2 regions of the Dysgonomonas sp. Shenzhen-Wh21 genome follow, and region 2 is predicted to be linked to the other one. Evidence: riboswitches for the same ligand, from Rfam matches in the RefSeq annotation. Region 2 holds a riboswitch; the other holds the start of a gene.
What was found. Region 2 has a riboswitch for cobalamin ahead of LDB17_RS03710 (cysteine-rich CWC family protein). Riboswitches for the same ligand answer to the same signal wherever they lie in the genome.
Positions count from the first base shown of each region.

Region 1: another riboswitch for cobalamin. It lies ahead of pflB (formate C-acetyltransferase); the one in region 2 lies ahead of LDB17_RS03710 (cysteine-rich CWC family protein).

Region 1 is NZ_JAIXHZ010000126.1:5,901-11,431, reverse strand. It holds gene pflA (pyruvate formate-lyase-activating protein) at 202-921, opposite strand; gene pflB (formate C-acetyltransferase) at 1,006-3,237, opposite strand; cobalamin riboswitch at 3,412-3,604, opposite strand; cobalamin riboswitch at 3,769-3,966, shown strand; gene LDB17_RS08225 (threonine/serine exporter ThrE family protein) at 4,116-4,964, shown strand; gene LDB17_RS08220 (threonine/serine exporter family protein) at 4,967-5,473, shown strand; gene LDB17_RS08215 (phosphoenolpyruvate carboxykinase) at 5,504-5,531, shown strand, end outside.
Region 2 is NZ_JAIXHZ010000064.1:4,956-10,486, reverse strand. It holds gene ppc (phosphoenolpyruvate carboxylase) at 1-959, opposite strand, end outside; gene LDB17_RS03715 (phosphoenolpyruvate carboxykinase) at 1,114-2,847, opposite strand; gene LDB17_RS03710 (cysteine-rich CWC family protein) at 3,103-3,318, opposite strand; cobalamin riboswitch at 3,506-3,710, opposite strand; gene LDB17_RS03705 (RNA-binding S4 domain-containing protein) at 3,826-4,245, opposite strand; gene pth (aminoacyl-tRNA hydrolase) at 4,353-4,916, opposite strand; gene LDB17_RS03695 (50S ribosomal protein L25/general stress protein Ctc) at 4,933-5,511, opposite strand.

The sequences.
Region 1 (5,531 bases), on a different contig from region 2:
TACTTAATAAAAGACTTGATTGGATATTTTATTTAAGTGTTTTCTGATTTAAGTTTTCTCTATTTGTTGTTAATTGGCTTTTTATGAGTTTGTTGTAGTTTTATTATTGTTGAAAAATTTTCTAAAAATAAAATTTTATATTCCTATTGATGATCTTTTTTTGTTTTTGTAAAGAAAAATGTTTTATGAATAATATATATATCAGACCTTAAGTCCATAACTTCGGAAAATATTTTCAGCCTTCTCTATTTCCGACTGTTCGGGAGGTGCAATATCTTTAAACTTGTAGTCTTCGCCTAACTGCTCCCATTTATGTAATCCCATTTGATGAAAAGGCAAAATATCTACTCGTTGTACATTTTTATATCCAGAAACCTGTTTTGCCCAGTCATTCAGGTCTTTTTCATCGTCGGTGAAGCCCGGAACGAACACATATCTTAGCCAAACAGGTTTCTCAATTTCAGTGAGATACTGCATGAAGCGAAGTGTTGGCTCTAGTGGTTTTGCTGTGAGGTTTTTATATTTATCAGGATTGATATGTTTAATATCTAGCAGTACAAGATCTGTGTACTCTAAAACTTCCTTTACCTTATCATTTAATATATATCCTGATGTGTCTATAGCTGTATGTAAACCTTCATTCTTGCACATCTTAAATAGTTCGATAATAAACTGAGGTTGTAGCAGGGGTTCTCCTCCCGAAATGGTTATACCCCCATTGCGTATGAAGTTTTTTACCTTCTTTACTTCTTCGAAAGCCTCTTCCGGAATCAGTTCGTACTCCTTATCGTTCATATTCCATGTGTCTGGGTTATGGCAATAGAGGCAACGAAGAGGGCAGCCCTGCATAAAAAATACAAACCTTATACCCGGGCCGTCTTTAGTTCCAAAAGACTCGAAAGAATGAATTAAACCTTTCATAATTGATTTTCTTCCTAATAAGAGAAGATATTGCCCCAAAATTTAAAACACTTTTGGGGCAACCATATATGTATTAATGGGGTATCAGAATGATGTAGTAATCGTTCTGTTTATCACATCTAATTGCTGCTCTTTTGTAAGTTTTACGAAATTAACAGCATAACCTGATACACGTATTGTCAACTGAGGATATTTTTCAGGATGTTCCATCGCATCGATAAGCAGATTCCTGTCAAATACATTAACGTTGAGATGGTGACCTGTTTGTAAGAAGTAACCATCAAGAAGTCCGCTGAGGTTTTGAGCTTCTTCTTTTCTGTTTTTACCCAATGTGTTTGGCGTAATAGCGAAAGTATATGATATGCCGTCATTTGCATGAGCAAACGGAAGCTTCGCTACAGATGAAAGTGATGCTACAGCTCCTCTGGTATCACGCCCATGCATAGGGTTGGCTCCCGGAGCAAAAGGTGTTCCTCCACGTCGTCCGTCAGGGGTGTTTCCTGTTTTCTTTCCGTAAACAACGTTTGAAGTGATGGTTAACACTGATTGTGTAGGTATAGCATCTTTATACATCTTACGTTTACGGATTTTGCTCATGAACTTTTCTACTATTTCCACAGCAAACCTGTCGGTCTTGTCGTCGTTGTTTCCAAACGGAACGTAATCTTTTTCTATAATATAGTCGACTGCGTCACCTTCTTCATTTCTTACGATGCGTACTTTTCCATACTTGATAGCAGCAAAAGAGTCAGCGATAATGGATAACCCCGAAACCCCGAATGCTTGTGTCCGAACGATATCAACATCATGCAAAGCCATTTCTAAAGCTTCGTATGAATATTTATCGTGCATATAATGGATGATATTTAATGCTTTTACGTAAGTTTCGGCAACCCAATCCAAGGTGCGGTCAAATTTTTCCCAAACTTCTTCAAAGTCAAGATACTCTCCTGATACCTTTTCTACCCAGTGTTTTGGTAATACTTGCGCTTTAGTTATTTCGTCTTTACCTCCATTTATCGTATATAGCAATGCTTTAGGCAAGTTCGCTCTTGCACCGAAGAATTGCATCTGATGTCCTATTCGCATCGGTGATACACAACATGCTATGCCGTAATCATCGCCTAGTTGAGGGCGCATCAGGTCGTCATTCTCGTACTGAAGTGATGAAGTATCGATAGAAACCTTGGCGCAATAATGCTTCCAGCTTTCGGGTAAACGGTCGCTCCATAATATTGTTAGATTAGGTTCGGGTGCAGGCCCTAGGTTGTATAGTGTATGAAGCATACGGTAGCTATTTTTCGTAACCATCGACTTTCCGTTGTTTGTCATACCTCCGATCGATTCGGTTACCCATACCGGATCTCCCGAAAATAGTTCATTGTATTCATTAGTGCGAAGGAAACGGACAATACGTAGCTTCATCACAAAATGATCGATAAGCTCTTGTGCGTCTATTTCGGTTATTAAGCCTGCCTGCAAATCTCTTTCAATATAGATATCGAGGAAAGTGGTTACACGTCCGAGGCTCATTGCTGCACCGTTTTGGTCTTTGATAGCTCCCAGGTATCCAAAGTATGTCCATTGGATAGCTTCTTGGGCTGTATTCGCCGGTTGAGAAATGTCAAACCCGTACGAAGCAGCCATACGTTTCAAGGCTAGTAATGCTTCTATTTGCGAACTTAGCTCTTCCCGAAGACGAATCAGATCGTCTGTCATTACAATTGGGTCACATTCTTGGAAACGTTTTTCTCGTTCCGATATTAATCGATCTACACCGTAAAGAGCTACTCTGCGATAATCGCCGATAATACGTCCACGTCCGTAAGCATCGGGTAGGCCGGTTAACAATCCGTTACTTCTGGCTCTGCGGATGCTGTCGGTATAAGCTGCGAATACTCCTTCGTTGTGTGTGCGTCTGTATTTTGAGAATATTTCTTCTGTTCCTTTGTCGAGTTTATAACCATATTCGGCCAAACTCTGTTTCACCATACGGAGACCTCCGTTAGGGAATATTGCTCTTTTTAGCGGTTTGTCTGTTTGAACTCCTACAATTTTTTCCAGCTCTTGGTCTATATATCCGGGTCCATAAGCATCAATTTGAGAAGGTATTCGAGTCTCGGCATCATATATGCCTTTCTCTTTTTCTTCAATAAACATTGTGCTTAACTTTTCCCAAAGCTTGATTGTTGCCTCAGTAGGGTTTTGTAGAAAAGATTCGTCCCCTGTGTATTCTTTATAGTTTTGGAGTATAAAATCATTTACATTGATTTCCTCTTGCCACCGTGTGCCTTTAAAGTTTTTATATGCTTCCATTTAGTTATAAAATAAATTTCTAAGTACTCAATTTTCAGAGCTTACGTGGAATAGAATAAGAAATAAATACAGACGTATTTAAATAAATGTAACAGAATAAAAATAAAATAGAGGAGGCTTTTCCCTTTATGAAAAAGGTCCCATCCTAAATCTTCAGCTTTATTCCTCGAAAGCTTCAAACTATATGGTCTTGGCAGGTCTTCTGACTTACTTTATCTTTGAGCATCCTTCCCATTCAGTGTAAGAACAGTGGATAGAGTATTGTTCAAAGTCTTTGGAGGAGCTTACAGCAGCGGGTCTGTCCAGGATTTTCACCTGATTCCCTATTCTCCTCAATATCTGAGGCACCTTAGCGGTTGAAGAATAATGATAAAGAACTTTCGGGAGGCAAAGGTATAGGAAAAAATAATAAATAGCACATCTTTTTTATTTTTTCCTATACAAAAAGATATAAAAGAAAACAAAAAGAGAAGAGTCTCAATCAATAAGCATTTTCACATTAAATGTTTATTTTTATGCTTAAAAACATATAACTTTGTCACAGGTTTTGGTGTCATTTACTATATCCATAGAAAATGATGAAAAGGGAATCAGGTGAAAGTCCTGAGCTGTCGCGCAACTGTAATCACCGCGAAAGTTTCTATTTAAAATCCACTGTTTCGTGCAGAGATGGGAAGGAAAATAGAAATGGTGAAAGCCAGGATACCTGCCTTAAATCGGATTGACAATGCTTCGCGATAAAAGTGTTATGTCTAATAATTTCATTCATCCCTCTTGTCGGAGGAGATGTTATTATCCAGGTGTGTTCTTATTGCAGCATTGAGAAGTTCAAAAGAGCTTTTTACATTTATGTTTAATCGTAAAAAGTTTAGAAAGAAATGCGCGCAAACGTTCTTGATTATTCGCATGTTGATGATCGATGTGCAGATGTAGAAGACACAGACACACGTTCAGACAAAGAGTTGTCGTTGAAGGAATTTGTAGACATCATATTGGAGGTCAGTACCCTCTTGCTTGAATCGGGAGCCCACTGTGAAAGAATTAATAGGAATGTACAACGTATAGCACAGAAGACAAACTATAAAGTAGAAATGCTGATATCATTTACTGCTGTATCGGTATCAGTAACCAATATGGATAATGAGGAAAACATAGTAACAGCCAATAAAAAGATAATACATCATGGGGTACACTTTGGAATACTCACCAATACCAGTTTGCTGACATGGGAACTTGCCGAAGATCGGATTTCTTTGCAGGAGTTGCACCAGCGTATAAAAAGATTGAAAGATACCTCTCGTTATTCTGTTTGGCTTGTTCGTCTGTTTATTGGAATAGCTTGCGGATCGTTATGTCTGCTTGCCGGGGGGAATTTAATAGATGGGGCTTTTGCTTTTGTAGCCTCATTCGTGGGGCTTGCGGTGCGTCAGGAGATGATTAAAAGAAAGTTTAACCTGATGGTTATTGTAATCTGTTCAGCGTTTGTGACAACAACCATATCAGGATTGAATATCTTGTCGGGATTTGGTTATTTGCCTCAAACATCTATTGCTACTTCTGTATTATTCCTTATTCCGGGAGTTCCTCTGATAAATAGTATAATCGATTTGCTTGAAGGGTATATCCCTACAGGTATTGCCCGTGGAGCATTCGGTGGATTTATTCTCTTATGTATCGCTGTAGGTATGTTTATTAGTATGACAATAATAGGAATAAATAACTTTTGATTATGCTAATAGATATATTGAAAGACGCTCTTCTTAGTTTTTTTGTTGCTATAGGTTTTGCACTATTGTTCGAAACGCCAAAGAAGGGATTGTTGGTTGCCGGTTTGCTGGGAGGGCTGGGGCATGCTATTCGCTTTACGTTGTTGTATTTTGGTTTTGGCTTGATCTCCGCTACGTTGAGTGGGACTGTTGTGATAGGGCTTTTGGGTATCTATTGTGCTCATAAAATACATACTCCTCCGGTTGTATTTACATTGCCGGCTTGTATAACGATGATACCGGGTTTGTATGCCTACAAGACGATGCTGGGATGTATAAGAATATACGAAGAGGGAACGACGGGTGCAAAAACAGCATTCTTATTACACGACACGGTTTACAATTTTATATTGACATCTTCTTTACTCTTTTGTCTGGCAATCGGTATATGTATTGCCGCATTATTGTTTCGGAAAAAGAGTGTAAAGAAAATAAAGAAGATAAAAGATTTAGGGATAAAAATATTTTGATACTAATATATTAACTAATTAATAACAAAGATGCTGCAAGAATTTACATTAAACAGGG
Region 2 (5,531 bases):
AGCTGTGTACGCAACTTTTTCATTAGCTCACGATACGGCTCTTGTACTTCATAGTTTCCTATGTAGTTTCTGAATTCGAGCGTACAGGTTGCCATTGATAGTTCTTTCACCAGTATTTCTATATCTGATAAGAAAAGAGTTGCAGCACGGCGGCGGCTATCAAGTAGTACATCATGTGTAACTTTGGCTGTCACATTCGGATTCCCGTCACGGTCGCCCCCCATCCATGATGAAAAATGTATAGGACGCGCATCGATCGGAATACGATATGCAAGTGTATTTCTTATTTGCTGATCCAGTTCTCGGATGTAAGCAGGTACAGCAGCCCAAAGGCTATTCTCTACTACATCGTATCCCCATTTTGCTTCTTCGTTGGGAGTAGGACGATTCTGACGAATTTCATCAGTATACCAATATTGAGCGATCAGTTGTTTGAGCCTGCGCAATATTTGTACTTTCTGATGTTCGATCAAATCATCATGATCCAGTAGCTTGAGGCATTGATCTACTTGATTCAGATTATTGATCAACGAGCGTCTATTTATTTCTGTAGGGTGAGCTGTTAAAACCAAATCGATAGATATATCTTCTATTGCTTTGATTATATCGCTATCGCTATAGTTAGCGGCTTTAAGCTTTTCATATACTGCAGAAAAATTAACCGGGTTCTCAGCCCCTTGTGCGTGGGGAGAGATACTATTATATTGTTCTGCCGTATTTGTAAGGTTAAGAAACTGGTTGAAAGAACGTGCTACAGGCAAGAACTCCTCATCCCTAAGATTTTGCAATGTCTTAACCAACGATTTATGTGCTTCAATATCACCCGAGTGTGATGCTTTAGATAGCCTGCGGATTGTTTCTATGAGGTCGACCATATCTTGTCCTTTCGCCTCATTGATCGTTTTTCCGAGCAAGTGGCCAAGCATCTTGATATTGTCGTGCATCAAGGATTGTTGCATATTGTTCATAGGTTTATTCTAATTATTAGTTGTATTTTTCTCCGTTATAATATTTAACGCCATACATTATCAAAAGTTTAAGTAAGCGTTGAGTAGTCAGGCAAATTTTATCGAAGAAAGAGACGAGCTAATACTTAACTCATCTCCACTCCACTTAATCATTATTTATCATTGTAAACAACTCTTCTGCTGCCAATTGAGGTCCATCCTTAGTATGTCCGTCAATAGCAAGCGAGGTATATATCTCTCCTATTTTTACACCATTGTTATTCATATCATTAAAGAATTCTTTGATCAGCTTGCCTGCAAGCTCCTTTTCTTGTACAGGGCCAAAAGGATTGGCAAAATAGGATGTTACCAAACCATTTTCGGTCGTAGTACCTTTTGCTTTGCGGGCTCCGGCTTCAAATATTTTAATCGCTTCGTCGAGATTATCAAAAAACTCAATCTTCTGAGCAGATTCAGTATAGTTATTCGCATATAAGATATAATCTACTTTATATCCTTTAGAGATAACATCGTATGTTGCAGCAGGAATTGTAATGCGAGCATTTATTTTGTCAGGATTAGAATAGATACCTCTCTCTAACTGCTGGAACGCATACATAGGGTCAAGGTCGTCGATACGGACAAATGCTCCGATTTCGGTTCCATACCCCTTAATCGTACCATCTTCTTCTTTTTTGAGGTAACCCATATCGTCAAATACAATGCGCATATGACGTATATATTTCTCATTAAGCGTACGGAAAGCTTCCAAACTTTCAGATTTTCCGGCACCACTATCTCCTATAATAACGATATTGGCTTCTGTACCATTCTTGAGTAATATATTTACCATAGCTCCGTGTAGCGGCAATCGCCCTTGCTCCATTTGCTTCACGTTATGAAGTGTAAGAAGCATTTTTTTCATATAGCCAAAATAGTCGATATCGTCGCAATGATTAGCGTAACCGATAAGAATATCATTTTTCTTATCCTTATAGTAGAAAGTACGTTTCTCTTCTATTCCATCAGGATATCCGAACACGTATATTATATCGGGTTTTTTACCGATATATTCACCGGCTTTAGCTAGTTCAAAAAGATTGGATAAGGCAAATCCGTGAACCATATAATCCTTGTGGAAATAAACAAAGGTCAGCATATTCCCTACTTTAGCAGGAAATAAGAACCAGTCATCTTCATTCAGTATAATATTTTCTACAGGATTTGTCGTATGTTCTTGAAAAATGCCGTCGCGTGTATTTCTTTTTGTATACGAAATAAACGGAGGTTTAAACATAACAGAAGTAATGAACGGAATAGAAGTCAACCCATTGTATTCTATTGGGCAGTTCCAAGTAATGTCACTAAGAGTTAACCCTGCATTTGCACCTGCGGTAAGCTGGCGATACACAAGATGCTGATACCCCATTACGGTTTCTTGAATGCGGCGGTAGATAGAAAGTACCAATTCATTGAACAACTCGTTGGCATGCAAGAAACGTACACTTTGCAACCCGCTGCTGATGGAATTGTTATGCACTATAGTATAACGTTCCATTCTACGCCAGAAGCCATAGAGAAGCTCTATAAGCTCTATAAATAAATCTTTATCGTTGAAGAAGATAGCATACTTGTTATGTACATTTTGCACCTCATCGGGATTACATACAGTAAGTAGCTTAAATGCTTCTATCAATGTTTTTTGAAATTCTTCGTCAGTCTTGAATTCTTTGATATAATAATCGTAGATAATGACATCATTCTTTTTCAATCTTTGTATAAAAGCTTCAATAACCCGATGAAAACCGTAACTATTTAATATTTTTTGCCTCGTGTCGCAAAACTTAAGAGTGAAGTTGATAATCGCCTTTCCTTCGCCTAAAGTAAACTCTTGTAACATGTTTAATTTTATTTATTATAGTTATTATTTCTATCTGGTTCGATATCGATTTGCAATCTCCTATCTCCATTTGTGACAGGAGATTGCAAACTTCAATACTTGATTTGAAAACATTCAAACTGCGTTGTTTTCCAACATCAAATTTAAGGAAACTTACCTATACAATTAAACGAATTAAAGACTAAATTTATAATAAATTGTAAATTAAAAATAAGTTTTTGCTATTACCTTGTATTGGTGTTGCTTATAAATACTTTATTTTTTGTCTTTTATGAATTTAGGATTAACATCAAAGGCAAAAAAGTAAGTATTTGTTTCGCTTAAACACTTAGGACAAAGGCAGTCACTATAGTTATCTTTTATATAATCGCGCACCCCTGAAACTAAAGAAACTCTACGGCAGCTACACAATTCTACGCGATCTTCTCTACAGCTGAAAGCGGCCGAACATCTTTGACATATCTTTTTCATTGTTGTAAGTTTTTATTGTTATTGAATATATAATAAGATCAGGAGAAGGTTTATTTAAAATATACAACCTCATTTGCAGATACCGAAATATGACATTGCAAGAGATCATAGTATAAATACTTCAACCAAAATCAATTTTCTATAATCAGAGAAAAATCTCTTGAGCTTTCTATCTTTTTTCGCGAAAGATGAAATTTATTTTTTTGGCAGGTCTTCTGACTTACTTCCGTTTTATACGACCTTCCCGTTTATGAAAAACAGTGGCTTTGAGGATTTGTATAAACGTTTAGCGAAGCTTACAGCAGCGCGACTGTTCAGGATTTACACCTGATTCCCTTTTCATTATATATCCAAGACTTCGAATATATAACACCAATTATGGTAACAAAGATATAGAATTATAAATAAGAACAAATATAAATAAGAAAGTTTTTGATGGTATAATGAATTACTATTTCATAAGAGTGTGTTCTGCAAGGAATAAGTTTCGAAGAATAATTTCTGCTTTTAATCTTCCAAATCCCAATCATCAAAAAAAGAGTAATCCTCAGTAAACTGATCTAACTCTCGACGATCTTTTTTTGTTGGTCGCCCTGTTCCTCTGGCTCTATCTACAAAACCACTCACCTTAGACATTTCTAATATTTCAAGTTGAGATGCAGATGTCACATCTTTCATAAATTCGGGCACAAGCTTCGCACCCATTCTGTTTTCCGAAAGGTTGAGGACTTCAAAGGAATAAGTAACCGGAGGACGTCGCACTTCTATCACATCACCTACTTTAATTGATCGAGAGGGTTTTATAGTAACTCCTTTGATCGAGACACGTCCTTTTTTACATGCTTCTATTGCTATAGAACGAGTTTTGAAAAGACGAACAGCCCACAGCCATTTGTCTATACGTACTTCGTTTTTAGGTTCTTTCATAATAAAATCAGAATTTTGCCAGTACGTCCGTAAACAAGACCAGCTTCACTTCATTTATCAAAGTTATATATTAGAGACGAAAGATATCCGTTTCTAACTTCTTTGGTTTATTTATTATTGTATTGGTTCATGGTATTGTTGATACCTGCCAGACAAAAGCTTTTGATTATTTCGCCACAGGTTTCCAGTTTCACTGGAAGCTCTTTTTCCTCTTCGTCAGTGAAATTATCGAGCACATAGCCGACTTGACCACCCCGAGAAAATTCGTTACCTATACCAAAGCGTAGGCGGGCATAATCTTGAGTACCAAGAACAGATTGTATATTACCCAGTCCGTTATGTCCGGCACTACTGCCTTTTCCTTTGAGACGTAAAGAACCAAAAGGCAAAGCAAGATCATCTACAACAACCAAAAGATTTTCTATCGGTATCTTTTCTTGGTTGAGCCAATAACGAACAGCATTTCCGCTAAGATTCATAAAAGTAGATGGCTTTAGCAGAATAAGAGTACGTCCTTTGACCTTTAGTTCAGACACAAAGCCATAACGCCTGTCAGCAAAAACAATATTGGACGCTTTAGCTAAAGCGTCCAATACTCTGAATCCTATATTGTGGCGGGTATATTCGTATTCTCTACCAATATTACCGAGGCCGGCAATCAAGTATTTCATTCAATATATCCTATTATTAGCCGTTTTTAGCAGCAAGACCTCTTGCAGCACGAGTCAATTGAACGCGACAAACAACAGCATTTTTAGCATTTAACAGTTCAAGTCCTTCGAAGTGTAGTTCACCTACCTGGATAGATTTTCCAAGAGCAAGATTTGTTACATCAACGTGTACTTTCTCAGGGATCTTATCGTAAAGAGCTTTTACTTTAATCTTACGCAAGTCAAGTGAAAGTTTACCCCCTGCTTTTACACCTTCTGCAAGTCCGTCCAAAATAACAGGAACGTCCATTACAATTGGTTTGCCTTCAAATACATGGAGGAAGTCAAGGTGCAAGATAGCATCTGTTACCGGATGTACCTGTACATCTTTCAATATAGCTTTATAACTGTCTTTCCCTATTGTTAGGTTTACAAGGAAAATTTCAGGAGTATAAACAAGTTTGCGAACATCGCTGTTTGTAACAGTAAAAGCAATTGCTTCAGTTTGGTCTCCACCATAAATTACAGCAGGGATTTTGTCCTCTTTGCGAAATGCTTTTGTCGCTTTTTTGCCAAGATCTGTTCTGGCTTCTCCTTTTAATTCAAACGTTTTCATCTTTTAATTTTAAATTGTGT